3 regions of the Shewanella sp. FeAMO genome follow, and region 3 is predicted to be linked to each of the others. Evidence: riboswitches for the same ligand, from Rfam matches in the RefSeq annotation. Region 3 holds a riboswitch; each other region holds the start of a gene.

Region 1 (7,480 bases), 2.4 Mb from region 3:
AACACCACTCGCCAGCCTGTGCTGGCTCAGCTGAAAAACCGAGAGCTGAGAAAACAGATTTGGGAAGCCTCGGCCTACCGCGGCCTTGAAGGTGAAAACGAAACCGCCTCTCTGGTGGCCCGCCTGGCGCAACTGCGCGCCGAACGCGCCGCCCTGCTGGGATTTGATAACTGGGCCAGTTACCGCCTGAGCCCACAGATGGCCAAGACACCCGAGGCCGTCTATGAGATGTTCGGCTCCATGGTGCCGGCCGTTGTCGCCAACACCCAGAAAGAAGCCGCCGATATCCAGGCGATGATCGACAAGACTGGTGGCAAGTTCCAGCTCAAGCCTTGGGACTGGGCCTTCTATGCCGAACTGGTGCGCCAGGAGAAATATGATCTGGATGAAGCCAGCCTCAAGCCTTACTTCGAATTCAATCGAGTGTTGGAAGACGGCGTCTTCTTTACCCTCAACCAACTCTATGGGGTAACCTTCAAGCCACGGCCGGATCTGCCGGTTTATCACCCTGATGTCAAAGCCTGGGAAATGTTCGATGCCGACGGCAGCAGCATGGCCATCTTCTATGGCGACTATTTCGCCCGTGAAGGCAAGCGCGGCGGTGCCTGGATGAGCTCTTTCGTCAACCAGAACCTGCTCAAGGGCGACAAGCCTGTGGTGGTCAATGTGATGAACATCAAGAAGGCACCGGAAGGCGAAGCCACCTTCGTCAGCTATGACGAAGTAACCACCATGTTCCACGAGTTGGGCCACGGTACGCACGGCATGTTCTCCAAAGTAACCTACCCCAGCCTGTCCGGTACTGCGGTATCCCGTGACTTTGTCGAGTTCCCATCCACCTTCGAAGAGGACTGGGCCGGTCATCCACAGGTGTTGGCCAACTATGCCAAGCACTACCAAACCGGCGAGCCTTTACCCAAGGCGATGCTGGACAAGTTGCTGAAGTCCCGCAGCTTCAACCAGGGCTTCGACACCCTGGAGTATATGGCAGCCGCCCTGGTAGACATGGAGTGGCACTCACTGGACAAGGACGCACCGCTGCAGAATGTCGCCGAGTTTGAAGCCAAGGCGCTTGAAAAGCACGGCCTGAACATTGAAGCCGTGCCACCACGTTACAAGTCGACCTACTTTGCCCATGCCTTCCCGGGTGGCTACAGTGCCAGCTACTACGCCTATATGTGGAGCGAAATCCTCGCGGCCGATGCCTTTGCCTATGTACAGACCCAAGGCGGCCTGAAACGGGATATCGGCATGAAGTATCGCAAGACTATCCGCGAAGTGGGTAACAGCGTGCCACCTATGGAAGCTTACAAAAACTTCCGTGGCCAAGAGCCGACAACCGATGCCCTGCTCAAGCGTCGTGGTCTGCTCTGATAAGTGAGCGCTGACAACAGTTTAAGTCCGAGGGGCGAGATTACACCTCGGACTTAAGCATAAAAAACACCTGAGTCTTCCGGCTCAGGTGTTTTTTTATGACAAGCTATTCGACCTCCAGCACCGGCAATCATTCTCCCCGTAATCTGGGCCGGATCTATTTTGCAACCCCTTGAAAATGGACATGTGATACCTAAGGAAGGTGCGAATAAGTCCTCGTGACGTTCTCTTTTGTAGAGAGTGGCTTGCACAGCAATTTGGCGTTCAAGGCATCTGACTGAAGGCATGCCGGAGCCTGCCGAAGTCGGATTGAATCGTTAATGTTTCTTTAAAGAATTTTTAGTGGCTTATTCCTGTGAGTGGAGAAAATGTTGAAATACACACTATCCACTATTTAAGGCTTGCCAGGTTCCAAGAGATAGGTTTATAAGGGATCCACGCAGGGAGGAGCCTCCTCCCGTATTTTCTGTCAGCCTGGATTCTGTATGTCATTGGTCGCTTCCACAAGTTGCTTGCAGCCTAGTCGCCAACAAGTGACCGTCGCCAATCTCCTCCTGCTCTCTCTGGAACTCAACCGGGGCTGACAGGCTATTATCTTTTATTTTCTGTCAGTGAGAGTCGCTGGCAGAGTCATCAAAACGCTCACTTGCTGGTTACTTCAAAGCTGACATATTTGAGGAAGACTATGTTAAGTGCACGCAATATCGCCGCTTTGGGGTTTATGACCTTTGCCATGTATTTAGGCGCCGGCAACCTTATTTTCCCATCATTTTTGGGTTATCAGGCAGGCGACAACCTGTTTCAGGGCATGGCAGGCTTTCTACTGGCCGGTGTGGGCTTACCCGCCTTTGCTTTGGTCATTGTGGCCCTGGTGGGGGGCTCCGATAACCTGACTTCAGTACTTCCCCGCCCTCTGGCTACCACGTTCTGGATTATGGTATTTATCGTGATTGGCCCGGCATTTGTCATTCCTCGCGCCATCACAGTCGCTTACCAATTCGGTTTTAGCCCGTTTTTCGGGGACAACGCTCTGGGTCCTTTTTCAATTATCTTCTGCATTATCGCTGTGCTGTTTTCCCTGTATCCGGGCAAACTGGTCGACAACCTGGGGAAGTGGTTGACACCGGCGCTAATGGCTATCCTACTGGCAATGGCTATCGCCGCGCTGTTGTTTCCGAGTCAAGGCATTTCCCAGGCGACCGGCGCCTATGTAAGCAGCGCATTTGCCGAAGGTGTGACTCAAGGATATATGACCATGGACGCCTTGGGTTCTATCGGTTTTGGATGGGTTATCTTCCGCGCGATTAAAAGTATGGGTGTCACTCAGCCAAAGGCGATTACCAGGTACACCCTGATTGCCGCCTTGATGTACGCTGTGGCTATGGCACTGGTATACATCTCCCTGGCTTATATCGGCGCCAGCAGCGTCGGTGAATACAGTAACGGCGGGGATATTCTGACCACCTTTACCACAACACATTTTGGTATTTTAGGTACCTTGCTGTTGGGAGCTGTGATGATATTGGCTTGCCTGACGACGATAATCGGCGTGACGACTGCCGGCAGTGAGTTTTATAGCCGCACATTCAGTCAAGTGTCTTACCGTAACAGTGTGCTGGTCACCATGATAATTGGAGCGTTGGTTGCCAATATTGGTCTGGAGCAACTTTTGCAGATCACCCAACCCGTCGTGGTAGCCCTGCATCCGATTGCGATTGCCCTGTTATTGATTGCCCCGCTACGGCGCCTTGTGTCCATGTCTGGCGTACTTGCAACCTTAGCGGCAGCGTTGATCTTTGGCGCTCTGGACGCCTTGCATATTCTCGGCAGTATGCCTGCCAGCCTGGATGCAATTTTGAACCAATATCTACCCTTATACGCTTGCTATGCAGCTTGGATTGTCCCGACGGTTATTGTTCTGGCCATAGCGACGAGTTTGACTCTGTTTGCCCGCTCGGCATCGGTTCGCGTCATCACGGAAAACTCAATAGAGCTGCCACAAAAATAATTGGCGAGGCCGGTTTGAATCAATAGATATTTAGCCTGAATATCCAAGACGAGAGTACGCCTCCAACTCCAATGGCCCTGAAATATAGGTAACAAAAAACGCTGCCAAGGCAGCGTTTTTTAATTGGCCGGTTAGGCAGCACTGTTTTTGGGCTGCTGCCACTTGAGCCACACCAGCCCCAGCATGAACAGCACACAACTGCTGGCAAGCCCAAGCCCTACCGACTCGGTAAAGCCGAGTACTATATAGCCGCCGAGGGAAATAACTGCGACCAAGACCGCATAGGGCAACTGAGTCAGCACATGGTCGATATGATGGCAGCTGGCACCTGTGGATGACAGAATCGTGGTGTCCGATATCGGCGAGCAGTGATCGCCAAACACAGCCCCGGAAAGCACGGCGGCCAGCATAGGCAACATCATGCCACTGTGGCTGCCCATGGCCATATCGGCGGCAATCGGCAACATGATACCAAAGGTGCCCCAGCTGGTGCCGGTAGAAAAGGCGGTAAGCCCTGCCAAAATAAATAGCACGGCCGGCAGCAAGGCAAAGGGAATATTGCCACTGGCGAGACTGGCCATAAACTTGCCGGTTTCCAGTGAGCCTATGATCCCGGCTATGGTCCAGGCAAACATCAGAATATAGATGGCCGGCAACATGGAACGGGCACCCGAGGTGAGTGCCTTGAGGATCATCTTGGCTTCAATCTTCTGGATAAAGGCCAGCAGCAGCGTCACCACCAGACCGATGGAAGCGCCGAAAAACAGTGACGAGCCCACATCGGTTTTCTCGAAGGCACCTATGATACTAAAAGGCAGGCTTTCTGCCGCCAGGGCATCGGCACCACTGGAAACCATAAAATAGAAGGTCGCCACCACCAAGACACCTATGGGCAGGAACAGGCCGTGCACCTGGCCGGTTTCCGCCTCGGGCAGATCGGCATTGGCACCGGGTGGCAGCCCCTTGGACTCATCATAGAGATTGCCCTTGCGGGCGTTGAACTCGTGTTTGCGCATGGCGCCAATATCCAGCTCCATAAAGGTGACGCACAGCAAGAGTGCCAGGGCAAACAGGGCATAGAAGTTCATCGGGATCATCTGCACGAAAGCGCTCAGATGTCCTACTTCAGTAAAACCGTGGGCGGTGAGAATGCCGCCGATAAGGGCGATAATATAGGCGCCCCAACTGGATACCGGCGAGATAACGCACACGGGCGCCGCGGTAGAATCCAAAAGATACGCCAGTTTGGAGCGGGAGATATAATATCTGTCGGTCAGAGGCCTAGCGATACTGCCCACCACCAGGCTGTTGAAGTAGTCATCGATAAACACCGCACAGCCGAGAAACATGGTCAGCAGCTTGGCATCACGGCGATTACGGATATGCTGTCTGGCCCAGTTGGCAAAGGCTCTGGCCGAGCCACTGACGGTGATCAGCGCAGTGATCATCCCCAGCAGCACCAGGAATCCCAGAATATACAGGTTCCAGGCATTGAAAGCGTCATCGTCCCATACCAGGGAAAGCACCCTTTGCCCCAGATAAACCCCGGTGTCCAATACCGACCATTGATTGAGCAACAAGGCTCCAATCAATATCCCCAACCCCAGCGATAACAACACCCGACGGGTGAGGATCGCCAATAAAATTGCCACAACCGGCGGCAACAAAGAGAGTGCCGAATCGGCATAACTTGTTAGTGTCATTGAGTCTTGTTCTTCGTTAAATACGAATGGAGGGCAACTGAACTGGTGGGAAAAGGCAATGGCATACCGAGTAGCACCTGTCCTTTCAGTAGCGCTCCATAGTAACGTCAATCTGTCATCCCGACAGAATATACTATGGCAGTGCTGCCCCTATTTGGTAACAGCCCCAGCGGTGGACCTTGATAAGTCGCAACCACTTCGGCACCAAATCCTTTCGCGATACATAAACGGAATCACCCTGCTTACCGCTACTGATATTTAGTGCGCCTCTACTTCTCAGGACGCCTGATGTCAGGCGTGAGGCACATAAAAACATAGGCGGCTTTGAGGATGCTACCCCAAAGCCGCCTATCGTGACCTAGATCACAGATTAAATCAACTCGTTCAATTTAGGCACAACATCAAACAGATCAGCTTCCAAGCCATAATCGGCAACCTGGAAGATAGGCGCTTCAGGATCTTTGTTGATGGCCACAATGACTTTTGAGTCCTTCATCCCGGCCAGATGCTGAATCGCCCCGGAGATACCCACAGCAATATAAAGCTCTGGCGCCACGATTTTACCCGTCTGGCCAACCTGCAGGTCGTTGGGAACAAAGCCGGCATCCACTGCTGCCCGCGATGCACCTACGGCGGCGCCCAGCTTATCGGCCAAGGCTTCCAGCATGGCAAAGTTTTCGCCACTACCCATACCGCGACCACCGGAAACAATGACTCTGGCGCTGCCAAGCTCCGGACGAGCCGACTCGGTCAGGCTCTGGGATACAAAGCTGCTCTTGGCGTCAAAGACGCTATCGAGCTGATTGATTTCAGCTGAGCCTGCCTCAGCAACGGCGTCGAAGGCGCTGGCGCGCACTGTGGCCACTTTCTTATCGTCCAGGCTCTTAACGGTTGCCATGGCGTTACCGGCATAGACGGGACGGACAAAAGTCTCGGCATCAATCACCTTGGTGATCTCAGAAAGTTGAGCCACATCCAGCAAAGCCGCCACTCTTGGCAGAATATCCTTCCCCTGGCTTGAAGCTGCAGCCAGAATGTGGCTGTAGTCGCCACTCAGAGACAAGATGAGTTCTCCAATATTGTCGGCAAGATGAGCACCATAGGCAGGGTTATCGGCCAGCAGTACTTTACTGACGCCTTCAAGCTTGGCGGCAGCATCGGCGGCGGCCTTACAATCCTGACCGGCAACCAAGAGGTGAATATCTCCCCCTATGGCTTTGGCTGCGGCGACAACTTTGGCTGTGTCCTGTTTCAGGCTGGTATTATCGTGTTCTGCTATTACTAATACGGCCATTTAGATCACCTTCGCTTCGTTTTTCAACTTGTCCACCAGCTCCTCAACGGAAGCCACCATCACACCCGCCTGACGGCTGGCCGGCGTTGCTACCTCCAACACCTGTACGTGCTGCTTGAGCGCCACTCCCAGGTCATCAATGCTCATGGTCTCCAGCGGCTTGCGCTTGGCTTTCATGATATTGGGCAAAGAAGCATAGCGGGGCTCATTCAGACGCAGATCTGCGGTGACCACGGCAGGCAGAGGCATGGACAGAGTCTGTAAGCCGCCATCCACTTCACGGGTGACCAGCAGAGTTTCGCCTTCCAGCTTCACTTCAGATGCAAAGGTTGCCTGAGGCATACCGGCGAGCGCCGCCAGCATCTGTCCTGTCTGATTGTTATCGCCGTCGATGGACTGCTTACCGAGCAGAATAAGTTGCGCCTGTTCCTTGTCCTGCACCGCCTTGAGCAGTTTGGCAATAGAAAGGGGCACCAGCTCTTCATCGGTTTCGATGTGAATGGCACGGTCGGCACCCAGAGCCAGTGCGGTACGCAGTTGCTCCTGTGCCGCCTTGGGACCTATGCTGACAACGACGACTTCAGAAGCACTGCCGGCTTCTTTCAGACGCACGGCTTCTTCTACCGCAATCTCACAAAATGGATTCAACGCCATTTTCAGGTTGGCTGTTTCAACGCCTGTGTTGTCGGCCTTGACCCTGACCTTCACATTGGCATCGACCACACGTTTTACTGGCACCAATACTTTCATAGGGTTTCCTTCCTACACCTTGTATCTAATGTGGGTTGCGTACCGATGATACCAGGGCCATCAGTACAGGATGGCTCAACTTTACGTGCTGTTGACGTTAACGTCAACAGCAACTTAAACGCTCGTTTGTCACTTCTGTCACACTTTAAGGCCAGTTTTTTGAACACTTGGCAACTTTCATGGTCATAGAATTGAGTTAAATAAAGAAATTAATGTCAATTGGCGTAAAAATATTTGATCCAGACTCTTATAGTTTCTATTATTTATAGCGATGTTCACCATAACCCAATTTATAAATTAGCGTGGGACCAAAATACTTATGAGCGATTTTCTTGATATATTGACTCACGG
Region 2 (7,480 bases), 270 kb from region 3:
ATGCTGGCGTCTGTGGCCAGTTGATATTCATCACACCAGTCGCTCAAGGTTTTGGTTGCGCTGCGGCTGGCGAGCAGCCGCTGATCCAGTTGTAACAATAACTCGGATGTGCTCTGGTCGGGAGTGACTTGGGGTGATTTGCTCTGGGCCTTGGAAGCGGGAATTAGCGCCAAGCCACAAAGCAGCATTAAACCGGCCGATATTGTTCTTCGCAGTGGGCATTGTCCTGAATGGCGGGCTGTAGGCATTGGCTGAGTTCTCTTAGGTTATTGCAGATGCTGTTGGCTCTTTGCTCGTCTCCCTGATGCAGCATGGTGAACAGATGTTGCAGTGCCATGGCATTGAGATAGTCCTGATGAACCGGCGGGAAGATATCGGCATCGATTTTGGCCCGTTGCAGGCGTTTTGTTATCGCTTGCTGACTGCTGTGCAGTACCAGCTCAAGGGCGTTTTGCAGGCGCTGCTCCTCTTCGGCCATCAAGGTCATGGCCAAGTCCAGCTGTGCCTGTGGCGTCAACGGCTTGCGGGAAAACATATTACAACTCTTTGCGACCCAAAAGCAGTAGTGTACCCATTAGATGCTGGACTCAGGCTGAATTGATCCAAAATGTATCAATGGAATAGGGGGCAATACTCCTTGTATGAACAGGGGAATTAGGGCACAGCCGCCGCTTGTGATACCTGCTGCATATAGTATTGATAACGCCGCTCGGTTTCACCGCTTTCGGCCATGTCTTGCAAGGCCTGCTGCAGTGCGTAGGCCAGGCTGTCCGGCTGCAACTCCCAAGGGCTGTTGTCAATGGATATCGGCCTGTCGGCAATATAATTTGGATTGGCTCCGGCACTGAAATAACGGCTCTTGCGTGAGAAGCCCAGGTGTCCTTGTCGCCTGTGATCGCAGCAGTAGGGATGCAGTTTCAGCCCGTGCTGAGGATGGGTTTTCAGCCAATATCTCAGGGTTGATTCATCGTAGACATAGAAATCACCCTGATGCTGTTTGAGAAAGGCTATCGCCGAGTCTGTGCTCATGTCCGGAGGCTTGCGCACTATCAATTTGTCCGGTAAACCACCCAGCTGATAGCTGCCGGGGGAGATAAGCAGCACCAGCTGCTTATCCACCAATTGCTGCAACGAGGTGATGTCACTCAAGTCGGCGCGGCTGACGCCGATATAGCGTTCAGACAGGCCGTTGGCGATGAAATGCGCGTAGTCGTGGCGCTCTTTGGAGAAGGCCAGCCCGGGATAGAAGTCGATATTGCCCTTGGCAATTTCCCAGAGAATGCGCTTTTTCGGCGCTCGTACTACCTTGAGACTACAACCTATTCTTGCCGCCGCCTCTTGATACAGGCTGAGATAGAGGCCACTGTTATCCGGTGCTTCAGCAATATAGGGGGCCCTGGCATTGGTGCGATACCCCATGGTCAGCTCACAGGTTTCTGCGGCAAGCAGCTGTGGTGAACAAGCGAGTGCCAGCAGCGCCAGACAACAGAACCTGAATATCACAGAACAAACCCTCCCGGATTGACTGAAACAGACTGAATAGTGATTGTTTTTAATAACATGAATAAGGCGAAACGCGACATTGTACTTTGGGCCAAGATTAAGATATTTGGTTATTGGTACAAAAGGGAGTAGTATTTGCGCGATTTTTGTCCGGTATGGTCGGGCAAGTCTCATTCCACTGAAATAAGGAGCCGATATGGCCAAATATATTAAGCAGACCGCACTGCTGGAACATGAATCCGGTCGTGGACAGATCAAAGATAACGCCCTCAAGGCCGTGGTGACCAGTTCACTGTTTCGCTGTCGCAGCGAGAAGCCGAAGAAGGGCAAAGGATCATACAGTCGTAAAGGACGCAATGGAAAGGGGCAACAGGGTGTTGCCCCTTTTGATTTTATGACTCTAATCTTTTCACCCTGCTGACACCTCAAGAAAGATTTCCCCAAGGTGTTGGGAGAGTTTATTCCGGCATCTGCACCAGTTCGGCCCACAGATCGTGCTCATCAGAATGAGTGATCAGTGCACGCACCATGTCCCCTGGGCTCAGTTCCACTTCCCCGTTGAGGAATACCATGCCGTCGATTTCAGGCGCATCGGCATAGCAGCGGCCAATGGCGCCTTCCTCGTCCACATCATCGATAAGGACATCCAGCTCACGGCCTACCAGGCGCGCCAGCCGCTCGGCACTGATCTCGGCCTGCACCTGCATGAAACGCTCATAGCGGTCCTGCTTGACCTCTTCACTGATAAGCTCTGCCAAGGTATTGGCCACGGCGCCATCGACTTCCGAGTACTTGAAGCAGCCCACTCGGTCCAGTCTTGCTTCACGCAGGAAGTCCAGCAGGATTTCGAAATCCTCTTCGGTTTCACCGGGGAAGCCAACGATAAAGGTTGAGCGGATCACCAGATCCGGGCAGATTTCTCGCCATTTCTTGATGGCGTCCAACTGGCGGTCGACCCGGCCGGGGCGCTTCATCATCTTGAGCACACGAGGGCTGGCGTGCTGCAGTGGCAGATCCAGATAGGGCAGGATCAGTCCTTCGGCCATCAGCGGGATCAGCTCATCGACCCAAGGGTAAGGGTAGACATAGTGCAGGCGTACCCACACACCCATCTTGCCCAGATGGCGGGCCAGGGTAGTGATATCCTGCTTCACCGGCATGCCGTTCCAGAAGTCGGTGCGACCGCCCTTGTCTTTGCCGTAGGCCGAGGTGTCCTGGCTGACGACCAGAATCTCCTGAACGCCGCTTTCCACCAGGCGTTTGGCTTCATCCAGCACGCTGCCGACACTGCGGCTGTCCAGATCGCCCCTCAGCGCCGGAATGATGCAGAAGGTACAGCGGTTGTCGCAGCCTTCGGAAATCTTCAGGTAGGCATAATGCTTGGGGGTCAGCTTAACGCCGGCTTGCGGGATCAGCGAGGTAAAGGGGTTGTGCTCTGGCTTGGGCACATACTTGTGCACATGGTTCAGTACGGCTTCATAGCTGTGGGGGCCGGTGATCTCCAGTACATCCGGATGCACTTCGCGGATCTGGTTTTCCTTGGCGCCCAGGCAGCCGGTGACTATCACCTTGCCGTTTTCTTCCAACGCTTCACGCACGGCATCCAGCGACTCTTCCACCGCGGCATCAATAAAGCCACAGGTGTTGACTATTACCAGGTCGGCATTGTCATAGCTGTTGGTGACCTCATAGCCGTCGATGCGCAGTTGGGTGAGGATCCGCTCGGAATCCACCAGGTTCTTGGGGCAGCCCAGGCTGACAAAGCCGATGCGATTGCCGCTGGTTTGGGCCTCGGCAGGGCTGTTTTCCTGTGCCAGAGTCTTGGCCGGAGTGTCCAGAGTCGTGGTCTGCTTGGGATCAAAAATGTCGACTGATTTCTTCAAGAGCTGTTTTCCGCAATGCTAAAGCTGATGGAGCACGCTTGGGTGCCGGTAAAATTGGCGGCGATTATACCTCAGCCATAGAAAAGGTACAGTTGGGCTGGTTAATTTATGTTCTATGTTGCCATCTCGGTTGCCGCTTCAAAACGTCGTTGAAAAATTTTTTGATTTTTTTAACCCTTTTGTCAGCCGGCTGCGTTTCTATGGTCAACGAAAGCGAACTTTTTGGAGAACCAAGATGAAAAAATCTCTGCTGAATCTGGCGCTGATAGGCGCACTGTTACCCGCTACTCTGATGAGCCACTCGGTACTGGCTCAGGATAGACCTCTGTTGGAAACTACAGGTGTCAGCCAGATACAGGTTGAGCCCGATATGGCCGAAATCAATGTTGAAGTGTCATTAAGCGAATCTGATGCCAAGGCGGCCAAGGCCGCATCCGACAAGGCTGTGGCCGCTTTTATCGAGCGCCTGCTCAAGGCCGGGGTCGCCAAGGAGTCGATTGCCGCCGCCAATCTGAATCTGCAACCTGAGTATGTTTACCTCAAGGACAAGGCGCCTGAGCTCAAGGGGTATCGCGCCAGTCGCAGTGTGACAGTGTTGGTGAAACAGTTGGATCAGCTCAACCCCATACTGGACTCGGCGCTAATAGGCGGGATCAACAAGGTGAACCAGATCAACCTTAAGTCCAGTAAAGAAGCCGAGATGCGCAAGCAGGCGCGGCAGGCGGCCATTGAAGATGCCAAGCAAAAGGCCAGTGAGCTGGCGGCCGGATTCGGCGAGAAACTCGATGGCGTCTGGTCGATTCGTTATTTCGACCAAGGCCCGGTGCGCCCTGTGATGTACAAGGCCGCCATGATGGCTGAAGGCGCTATCAACCAGAGCTATGAGTATGGTCAGGTAACTTTCTCCGACAGGGTCGAGGTCAGCTACAAGCTGCGTGACTAAACCCAAGTTATCCTGTCTGACAGTTATGATGCGGGCCCCCTGGTGGTGCCCGCATTGTTTGTTTTATCTGCTAATATCGCTTGTTTGATGTTGGTGAGTTGTAGGTGATTTTGAAACAGCAGATACAATTTGTTGCTCCTTTGAGGCAGTCTCTGGACGCTTTTTATGCTTGAATGAGCCAGAGCCAATCAATCTTGCATAAGGAGTGTGCCGATGAAATTGACCCGTCTGACACTACTGGGAATAGGTTTATTCAGCCTGGTCGCCAGCCCATCAACCGTATTCGCCAATGTTACAGCGCAAGTCGGAAAGACCCACAAACAACGACTCTGCCTGGTGAATGAGACGGAATACACTGTGCCCGGCAGCGAGATTCAATCCCAAATTAATGACAAGGATTTCGATACGGGTTTGCAGGTGTTTATTCGGTATCGCGGCCAGAGCTGTGCCGAGAGCAAGCAGACTTTTGCCAGCCTGTCATTGCCGGAGCCAGAGTCACCAACGATGGATGACTACCGCTTGGTTATCCAGCGAAAACAAGCACCCGAGTCGGAAACCAAGGTTTGGGAATACCGTTACCAGCAAGGCTATTCGAAACTGGGCTGGCAGACACTGGCCAAAGAGGTGGAGGCCATTTTCTTATCGCCGGCGAGCTAGCTTAAGATGAGGGCCTGAAAAAACAAAAGCCGGTGGACAATATCACCGGCTTTTACTTTGAAGTCCTCGCGACTTATTTACCTTCCAAACCTGCGATCAACTTCTTGGTGTACTCAATGACAAACTGCTGACAGTGGATAGCGGTTTGTGGCTCAAACTCTTCGCCGTGCAGGTCGGTATTGGAGAGTACCCGAATCCCGATAAAAGGGATCGCATAGGCCTTGGCAACCAGGGCGGCCGCAGCGGTTTCCATCTCTTCGGCCGAGGTTTGATAAGTTTGGTGCAGCCACTCGATGCGGTCGACTTCGCGGTTCCACTCATCGGCACTGCCGATCACGCCGGTCACTACCTTGCCATGGCGATAAGCTGACGCCAGTTGTTGTCCCAGAGCCAGCAGCTTGGGATCGGCATCAAAGCGCTTGTGTTCCACCAGCTTGCCATCCTGACGCAAACGCATGGTGACATCGAAGTTATGCCAGCGTTTGGGATCTATGCCCTGGCCTTTGGGGTGTAGATCGCTGCGATAGGAACCCATATTGAAGCTGTATTTCCCCAATACTATGTCGCCGCGGTGCAGCGCCGGGTCGTGGCCGCCGGAGGTGCCCTGGTTGATAATAAAACCGGGTTGAAATTTTTCTATCGCCAGTGTGGTGGAGGCGGCGGCATTGGCCATACCTATTTCAGTACGGGACACTATGACAGGATAGCCATCCAGAGTGCCTTGCCAGAAAGTCCAGGAACCAAGAGTTGTCTGTTTGGGGTCTTTCAGGGCCTGAACCAGGGTGTCGACTTCGACATCCATGGCGCCTTGCAGCAGTATAGGTGACCGGGTGGGCGTTGCCATGGAATGGCTGGAGAACAAGGCACAGAGTGCCACACAAAAACGTTGTAACAGAGTCATTTGCACACCTTTAATTGTTATTTCAGTGTCGCGGTAGGGGAGGGCGATCCTAGGTGTAGCTGTGGTTGCCGTCAACAGCCGGAGTTGGCATTTGCGAGCCCAGACATGAGTCACTTGCCAAAGGCTTAATGCCAACCGGGAGGGATATTTACCGCCAGAGGCACAATCTGGCTTGCTATTGGGGCCGTGATAGTTAGAATGCCAGTCGAATACCTTTGAGTAGAGGCGCGCTGCCTAAGAGTAACCGGGAAGAGGGTGATGCCTTTGAGGCCCGGGGAAAGGAGTCGGCGCCGAAGTAGCCAGGCCATCAAACCTAGCTGCTGGTTCTGTATCTAACAGGTGCAGGACTGCCATAGTCATCCACTATGGAGCGCTACCTGAAGGAGCTGAGAAGTTTCTGCCCTCCTTGGTCTGAGTTTCTTCGATCCTATCGGTAGATCTCCACCTTAGTTGTTTTAGGTGTAAAGAGATCATGAATATCATGCATTTTGCGGACTCTCCCTGGTCCATAGTTCCTCCTCTGCTGGCGGTTGCGCTGGCGATCATCACCCGTAGAGTACTGCTCTCCCTCGGGGTTGGCATAGTCGCCGGCAGCCTGATGTTGCAGCAGTTTTCACCGCTGCAATCGCTGCGCTACCTGTTTGACAGTGTGCTGAAAATCTTCTGGGTCGATGGTGCTCCCAACAGCGATAACCTGAATATGCTGCTGTTTATGCTGCTGCTGGGTGGGCTTATCAGCTTGATGACCGCCTCGGGTGCGACCCGGGCCTTCGCCGAATGGGCCGCCAGGCGCTGCCAGAGCCGCAAGAGCGCCAAGTCGCTCACCGGCTTGATGGTGTTTGCCTTCTTTATTGACGACTTCTTCCACAGTCTGTCGGTGGGGCCCATTTGCCGCCCTGTGACCGACAGATTCCAGATCTCCCGCGCCAAGTTGGCCTATCTGCTGGACTCAACCGCGGCACCCGTGTGCGTATTGATGCCCATCTCCTCTTGGGGGGCCTATATCATCGCCCTGGTGGGCGGCATACTCGTGGCCCATGGGGTGACAGAGCAGAGCCCGATCGCCGCCTTTGTGCAGATGATCCCCATGAATCTCTATGCGGTATTTACCCTGATCATGGTGGTGGTAGTCATCGCCTTCCAACTGGATCTTGGGCCGATGCGACAGCATGAGCAGCGGGCGCTCGAAGGCAAGCTCTGGGATGAATCCAAGGGCCGGCCAATAGGGCTGGATATGGAAGCCCCGGCCGACAGCCGCGGCGGCATGCTGGATATGGTGTTGCCGATAGTGACACTGACGGCGGCGAGTATCTATTTCATGCTGGACTCCGGGGCTCAGGTATTGGCCGCCAATGGTCAGGCCTTCAGTGTGCTGGGCGCCTTTGAACATACCAATGTGGGTTCGTCTTTGGTTTATGGCGCCCTTTGCAGCCTGGCGGTGTCCGGCCTGTTGGCTCTGCGTCTCGGTCTTGGGATATCCACTTGGCTGCGCGCCGCCCCCAGAGGCGTCATGGCCATGTTGCCGGCGATCAACATACTGCTGTTTGCCTGGACCATAGGCGCCGTGGTGCGTGACATGGAAACCGGCAAATA
Region 3 (7,480 bases):
AGAAGCCCCTTGCCGGCCGAATCTGAGCCCGTTTTGTCCAGCGTCAGCGACACATTCACCTCTGAGGTGGTAATGAGATCGACACTGATCTTGTGCCGCGCCAACACGGCAAAGGTCTCTGCCAAAAAGCCCTGGGCATGCAACATCTGCAAACTGTGCAAGTTAAGTAGGGTCTGATCTCGTCTCACGGCAACGGCCCTGAATACCGGCTCATCTTCCACTTGGTGACGGATCCAGGTGCCACCTTTTTCCGGTGCCCGACTGGAGCCGACAAACACCTGGATCTGTTGACGCACCGCCGGCAAGATAGTGGCAGGGTGCAACACCTTGGCACCGAAAGTGGCCATCTCAGCCGCCTCATTAAAACTGATTTCTGCGATAGGCCTGGCGTTGGGAGCCAGTCTGGGATCTGTGGTGTAAATTCCTTCTACATCGGTCCAGATCTCCACCGCATCGGCTTCCAAAGCCTCCGCCAACAGGGCCGCAGAATAATCGCTGCCACCACGCCCAAGCGTAGTGGTTCGGCCATCGGCATCGGCGCCGATAAAGCCCTGGGTCACCAGCAGTTGCTGCTCAAGCAAGGGTTGCAATTTCTCTGTCGCCAGTCGCTTCAACTCGGCGATTTGTGGCTCGGCCTTACCGAAATGGCTATCGGTACGCATCACCTGGCGCACATCAAAGGCGCTGGCCTTGGCACCACGTTCTCTCAATACCGCGGCAAACAGCGCTGAAGAACACTGTTCGCCCAAAGATAGGATCTCATCGACCATAGCATGACTCGGCGCCTGCAATAACTTGGCACTGAGCGTTGCCATGCGGCTGAGCAAAGCATCCAGCGCCGCGGCAACATCTGCCGGTCTGCCAAGTTTATCCAGAATTGCGTATTGAATGGTGGCTATCTCTTTCAATAGCTTGAGACGGCGCTCATCCCCCATGTCGGCCTGGGACAGCTCCACCAACAGATTGGTTACGCCACTGGATGCACTGACCACAACCAGACGGGTGGCCGGGTTTCCAAGCACTATATCGGCACAGCGATTCATCGCCTGATAATCGGCAACTGAGGTACCACCAAACTTGGCAACAACAAGAGACATCAGCGCATTCCCCCACAGGCAGGTAACAGGGAAAGGTCGATAACGAGAATAGATTTCATGAGTTAAGCTCCGAACAGATAACGTTCGAAGAGCCTGGTGCAGAGATAACGCACCCCATAGCAGGGAAACAGCGATCGTCACCAGAAGCTCTCCACCAAAACCAGGTGACAGTCGCCAGGATTCAGCCTGGCCAACCGACCGGAAGCGTAGCCAATACGCATCCCGACCTCGGCGTTAATCTCCCTCATGAGCCGTCATTGGAGAATTGGCCTCCTCTGACTCACTACCTAGTTAACGCACCTCTTCTGTTCCTTTCTCGCGAAAGGGATGAAAAAATTAGCAATAAAGTCCTTATGAAGTCAATGCTAATTTGCGCAGGATGAAATTTCCTCAACTCATCCGTCACTGAGCTCGGGTAACTCGCTGACCAGGCGCGCCCTGGCAGCAAACTGTCCAAGCGCCACCTCTCGCTCCCCTTTCAGGCAAGGCACCAAGGTCAAGAGCCCACTATCAACGTAGTAAAGGGCATTTTGGCGATACTTTGATGCCAGTTCTATTGCCGCGGCCTTATCCAGAAACAGAGCCCAGCTTTTTTCCATATGACTGAGATCATCAGCAGCGCCTATGATCGCCCGGTAAGGAATGCCCAGCTTATCAATATCGTGTTGTAGCTGCCGATCGAGAAGGCGGTTTTGGCAAGAAGTGAGTTTTTGCCCAAGGGGATTATGGGCGGTGACAATAGCGAAAGGAACAGCGGAAGAAAACGACTGAGTCAATAAAAAGCATGCGCTCTGGTAGTACTGCCAGAGACTTTCAAATGCAGCATCCATTGTAGTATCTGTCTCTAATGAACCGGATTTATTCTAGCAAAGGCTTTTGCATTCCCCTAGCCCCGTGAGCAAGCTCACAGTAAGACAAAATACAAAATGCTTATCTTTCAATAGGTAACGCAAAAACTTGTGATGTAGATCATAGTTAAACATTAATTTGTTAACATTTCATTTGTTAACAAATGCCCAATCCTAGTACAATGGATTGTATCGACAGAGGCTTAGAGTTAAGTGTGTGACCCGGCTAGCGCCATTACGCTACAGCATAAGTCTCTATCGATAACGACTCTGTACCAAATGTAATCTGGTTTTAAGATGACATTTTCTGGATTTTCCATGTCTTTCAGGAACTAAATCCCGCCACTGGGAATCCTAGACAGTACAGTTCGCGCCTCTCCGGGTGGAGAGCATACTTTTTGCTAATCATGAAGTGTGTTGCCGTTTCATTTCAGTTTTGAACAGCACTTACGTGAACCCTGTGAATGTTGGCGTTTTAGAGAGTATAGCGGAGCGTCACCCGCGCTCATGGTTAGATAAACTGATTTAATTAGGTAAATAACATGCAAAACCCGCACATTCTGATCGTTGAAGATGAAGCCGTTACCCGTAACACGCTGAGAAGTATTTTCGAGGCAGAAGGTTATGTGGTAACCGAAGCCAATGATGGCGCAGAGATGCACAAAGCCTTGCAGGAAAACAAGGTGAACCTGGTGGTTATGGATATCAACCTGCCAGGTAAGAATGGTTTGCTGTTGGCGCGGGAATTGCGCGAAATCAACAATATCGGTCTCATCTTCCTTACTGGCCGTGACAACGAAGTGGACAAGATCCTTGGATTGGAGATCGGTGCCGATGATTACATCACCAAGCCGTTCAACCCTCGTGAACTGACCATTCGTGCCCGTAACCTGCTGACTCGAGTCAACAGCTCTGGCGCTGAAATTGAAGAAAAGGCTGCCGTTGAATACTATCGTTTCAATGGTTGGAGCCTGGAAATCAACAGCCGTTCTCTGGTGAGCCCACAGGGTGAATCTTACAAGCTGCCACGTAGCGAATTCCGCGCTATGCTGCACTTTGTGGAAAACCCAGGCAAGATTCTCAGCCGCGCTGAGCTGCTGATGAAAATGACCGGCCGTGAGCTCAAGCCACACGACCGTACTGTTGACGTGACTATCCGTCGTATTCGTAAGCACTTCGAAAGTGTGCCTGATACACCGGAAATCATCGCCACCATCCACGGCGAGGGCTACCGTTTCTGCGGTAACCTGGAAGACTGATAAACACGCGTTATCGGCCCTGCACAAAGCCAGCTTATCGAGCTGGCTTTTGTTTATCTGCTCACCTATTTCGGTTCCCCCAGCTACTGATATTCGCAGTGGCTTCCTCACGGCAATTCTCTGCCAATCCCAGCTCCTTTATCTTAGGTAGCTCCTTTGCCACATATGCCACTTTCGGAAACAGTTGCCATACGATTGCCCATTGATATTCATCGGCATCCGCCGAGCTGAATGCAAGTTTGATTCTGCTGGCTTCGCGGCACTAGATATTCGCCCATAAAAAAACCCGCCATCAAGGCGGGTTTTTATCAGGATAATTAATCCTTATTTCTTGGCTGCGTTACGAGCCTTGGTTTCTGCGATAACAGTCTCAGCCACGTTGGCAGGACATGGAGCATAGTGAGAGAACTCCATAGAGAACTGACCACGACCAGAAGTCATGGTACGCAGGTGACCGATGTAACCGAACATTTCTGCCAGTGGCACGTCAGCCTTAACACGTACGCCAGTCAAACCAGCTTCCTGATCCTTGATCATACCGCGACGACGGTTCAGGTCACCGATAACGTCACCAACGTGATCGTCTGGAGTGAACACGTCAACCTTCATCACAGGCTCCAGCAGCTGAGGCTTGGCCTTAGGCATAGACTGACGGAATGCACCCTTGGCAGCGATTTCAAACGCGATTGCTGAGGAGTCAACTGCGTGGTAACCACCGTCGAACAGTTCAACTTCAACGTCCAGTACTGGGAAGCCAGCCAGAGGACCTTCGTTCATCATGTCTTCGAAGCCGCTTTCAACTGCTGGCCAGAATTCACGAGGTACGTTACCACCAACAACGCTGGAGGTGAACTTGAAGCCACTACCAGCTTCGCCTGGACGGATGCGGTAGTCGATCTTACCGAACTGGCCAGAACCACCAGACTGCTTCTTGTGAGTGTAGCTGTCTTCAACGGCTTGAGTGATGGTTTCACGGTAAGCTACCTGTGGAGCACCAACAGTCAGTTCAACACCGTGAGTACGCTTCAGGATGTCTACTTTGATGTCCAGGTGCAATTCACCCATACCCTTAAGGATGGTTTCACCAGTTTCTTGGTCGGTTTCAACCTGGAATGATGGATCTTCTGCAACCATCTTACCCAGAGCAACACCCAGCTTCTCAGAAGCGCCTTTGTCCTTAGGAGTTACAGCGATAGAGATCACTGGCTCAGGGAAGATCATAGGCTCCAGAGTACATTCGTGCTTAGGATCACACAGAGTGTGACCAGTCTGAACGTTCTTCATACCTACAACAGCGATGATGTCACCGGCTTGAGCAGAATCGATCTCTTTACGATCGTTAGCGTGCATCTCAACCATACGGCCAATACGCTCGGTCTTACCGGTAGCAGAGTTCAGGATAGTGTCACCTTTCTTCAGCTTACCAGAGTAGATACGGATAAAGGTCAGGGCGCCGAAACGGTCATCCATGATCTTGAACGCCAGTGCGCGCAGTGGCTCATCGGCAGATACAGTAGCTACTTCACCGGTTTCTTCACCAGTTTCTGGGTCAGTCAGAGGCTGAGGCTCAACTTCTGTTGGAGATGGCAGGTAGTCAACAACTGCATCCAGAACCAGCTGCATACCCTTGTTACGGTAAGCAGAACCACAGTATGTGGGGAAGAATGACAGGTTGATGGTACCTTTACGGATACAACGCTTCAGGTCTTCGATAGAAGGCTCTTCACCTTCCATGTAGGCTTCCATCAGGTCGTCGTCCTGCTCAACGGCAGTCTCGATCAGTTGCTCACGGTATTCTTCAACCAGATCAACCATGTCTTCTGGAACTTCTTCTACAGAGTAGTTTTCTGGCAGACCAGACTCATCCCATACATAGGCTTTGCGGTTCAGTACGTCAACAACACCCTTGAACTCGTCTTCGATACCGATAGGCAGAGTCATAACCAGTGGTGTCGCAGCCAGAACGCGCTTGATTTGACCAACAACACGCAGGAAGTCGGCACCCATACGGTCCAGCTTGTTTACGAAGATGATACGGGCAACTTCAGATTCGTTAGCATAGCGCCAGTTGGTTTCGGACTGAGGCTCAACACCGCCGGAACCACAGAATACACCAACACCGCCGTCCAGAACTTTCAGAGAACGATATACTTCAACGGTGAAGTCAACGTGTCCGGGGGTATCGATGATGTTGAAGCGGTGATCTTTCCAGAAGCAACTTACCGCAGCAGACTGAATGGTAATACCGCGCTCAGCTTCCTGCTCCATGAAGTCAGTAGTGGTGGTACCGTCATGGCTGTCACCCATCTTGTGGATTTTGCCGGTCAGTTTCAGGATACGTTCTGTGGTAGTGGTTTTACCCGCGTCAACGTGAGCAAAAATACCAATGTTTCTGTATTTTGATAAGTCAGTCATGATTCAACTTCAAATGATTAGTTAATAGGAGACGGAGTATGCCACTTCAAAGCTGCGACAGACGGAACCCCATAAATAAGGCGCGTATTATAACACCGAAACCCCTATAGGCTGCAATCAGCAGTTTCAATTTTCACCAGTTTGTCATCACAGACGGGCAACAAAAATAAAATTCATTAAATTCAACATCTTGAAATTCAATATTTTCTATATTCGAGCGATTAATGCAGAAATTGATTGTATAAAAGCGCCGCTACAGCGCTAAGCTGACGAATTTGAGCTGATTTTATCGGCTCGATCGGATTCGGGATCGCAGCAGATCCTATTGCGACCTTCCGACTTGGCCCGGTACAAGGCCAAATCTGCCCGATCAAATGCACTCCAGATCGATTCACCGGCTTTAAGTTCTGTCAGTCCAAAACTGCAACTCAGGCTAACACCGGCTGAAAAGGGATAAACCTTCATCGCCAGTGCCAGACGCTCACATAAACGCCCCGCCTGCACACAGTCGGTATCCGGGCAGATGATCATAAACTCCTCACCACCCCAGCGTGCCACCAGATCCTGTTCACGGGCACCATCTTTGAGCAGAGCCGCCAGTTCGCGGAGAATCGAATCTCCCACACTGTGGCCATGACGATCATTGATCTCTTTAAAAAAATCTATGTCTATTACTATCAGCGACGTGTGCCCTTGCGCCGAGTTACTGCGGTGTTCGGCGGCGAAGTGTCGGTGGAAATAGTGACGGTTATATAACTTGGTCAAAGGGTCGTGGGTCGAAATGAACTCCAGTTCTCTGTTGGTTTCCAGCAACTGATTGCGCAATTGTTCCAGTTGTTGATTCTTGGCTGTCAACTCGCGGTTGTATTTACTGATCCAGCGGTTACGTGCCAGCAAGGCACCGAAGATCAATGTTGCCACCGCCAACAACTGCCAGAACATTCGGTAATCTGTCTGTTCCAGCACCGCCATATTGCTCCACTGCCGGTACAGCCTGGCCCTGTGTTCATCGGAAATCTGCGCCAGTAAATGATTGAGCTCGGGTAACATCCATTTGGCATTCTCTGTTACCGCCATCCGGAACTGATCCTCTGGCCCGGCCCAACCAGCGATTTTGAGATTGAACAACCCACTCTGCTGAATGCGGGCATTGATGGAATACATAGAGCCGATAAATAGATCCGCCTCACCGCTGGAGACCATCTCCAATCCCTGCTGCTCTGTCTCGGCCAGAATAATGCGGATTTTGGGATAGTTCTGGCGCACATAATCCAGCAAGCGGTAGCCTCTGGGGATCGCCAAGCTTCTATCACCGACCTGTTCCATACTTTGCAGAAAGGGTTGCTCGTGGCGGGAAACCAACACATTGGGAGAACGGCTATAGATATCGCTGAAATATAAGAACTCAGCGCGCCTGGAAGTGTAGTTGAGCATGGGGGTGAATACACAGCGTTGCTGCTTCAAGTAGGCTAATGTCTGTTGCCAGCTTTCGGTGGGCACCAGTTGAAACAGCCAATCTGTCTGCTGATCGATAAGTTCAAGAAAGCCGGAAGAGATCCCCACATGCTTGCCTTGGTCTATGCCTTCATAGGGCATCCAGTCGGGGTCGACACAATAGGGAATCGTGACAGCATTGACTGCGGCCGTTGCCAGTAAAAGGCTGCCAAACAATATGGGCCGCAAATATCTCAGCAATCTTTATGCTCCGGCGATTCAGGATACATTCAATATTAGTTCAAAAACATCAGCTTCTGGTCATATGCTGCGCCGGCTGAAATTGAATCCAACCGTTAAGAAACAAAAGACCCGCTCATGGCGCAACGTCGATCAGATAAGGATCGGTTGACCGATCCTTCTGATG

What was found. A riboswitch is a leader RNA that binds a small molecule or an ion and turns the genes downstream of it on or off. The one in region 3 is predicted to bind lysine.
Region 1: it holds a riboswitch for lysine, as region 3 does, so the genes downstream of both, ACWAU4_RS07220 (Na+/H+ antiporter NhaC family protein) here and lysC (lysine-sensitive aspartokinase 3) in region 3, are expected to answer to the same signal.
Region 2: it holds a riboswitch for lysine, as region 3 does, so the genes downstream of both, ACWAU4_RS19245 (Na+/H+ antiporter NhaC family protein) here and lysC (lysine-sensitive aspartokinase 3) in region 3, are expected to answer to the same signal.

What each region holds. Positions count from the first base shown of each region.
Region 1 is NZ_CM132201.1:1,595,125-1,602,604, reverse strand. It holds gene ACWAU4_RS07230 (M3 family metallopeptidase) at 1-1,374, shown strand, start outside; gene brnQ (branched-chain amino acid transport system II carrier protein) at 2,060-3,382, shown strand; gene ACWAU4_RS07220 (Na+/H+ antiporter NhaC family protein) at 3,514-5,085, opposite strand; lysine riboswitch at 5,167-5,365, opposite strand; gene ACWAU4_RS07215 (electron transfer flavoprotein subunit alpha/FixB family protein) at 5,456-6,379, opposite strand; gene ACWAU4_RS07210 (electron transfer flavoprotein subunit beta/FixA family protein) at 6,380-7,129, opposite strand; gene ACWAU4_RS07205 (H-NS histone family protein) at 7,449-7,480, shown strand, end outside.
Region 2 is NZ_CM132201.1:4,296,733-4,304,212, reverse strand. It holds gene ACWAU4_RS19285 (hypothetical protein) at 1-188, opposite strand, end outside; gene ACWAU4_RS19280 (hypothetical protein) at 188-535, opposite strand; gene ACWAU4_RS19275 (substrate-binding periplasmic protein) at 655-1,503, opposite strand; gene ACWAU4_RS19270 (ribosome alternative rescue factor ArfA) at 1,700-1,924, shown strand; gene rimO (30S ribosomal protein S12 methylthiotransferase RimO) at 1,962-3,386, opposite strand; gene ACWAU4_RS19260 (oxidative stress defense protein) at 3,622-4,329, shown strand; gene ACWAU4_RS19255 (hypothetical protein) at 4,543-4,986, shown strand; gene ACWAU4_RS19250 (5'-methylthioadenosine/S-adenosylhomocysteine nucleosidase) at 5,060-5,887, opposite strand; lysine riboswitch at 6,100-6,271, shown strand; gene ACWAU4_RS19245 (Na+/H+ antiporter NhaC family protein) at 6,360-7,480, shown strand, end outside.
Region 3 is NZ_CM132201.1:4,022,201-4,029,680, forward strand. It holds gene lysC (lysine-sensitive aspartokinase 3) at 1-1,097, opposite strand, end outside; lysine riboswitch at 1,234-1,410, opposite strand; gene ACWAU4_RS18115 (DUF3293 domain-containing protein) at 1,493-1,927, opposite strand; gene arcA (two-component system response regulator ArcA) at 2,488-3,204, shown strand; gene fusA (elongation factor G) at 3,529-5,619, opposite strand; gene ACWAU4_RS18130 (diguanylate cyclase) at 5,881-7,314, opposite strand.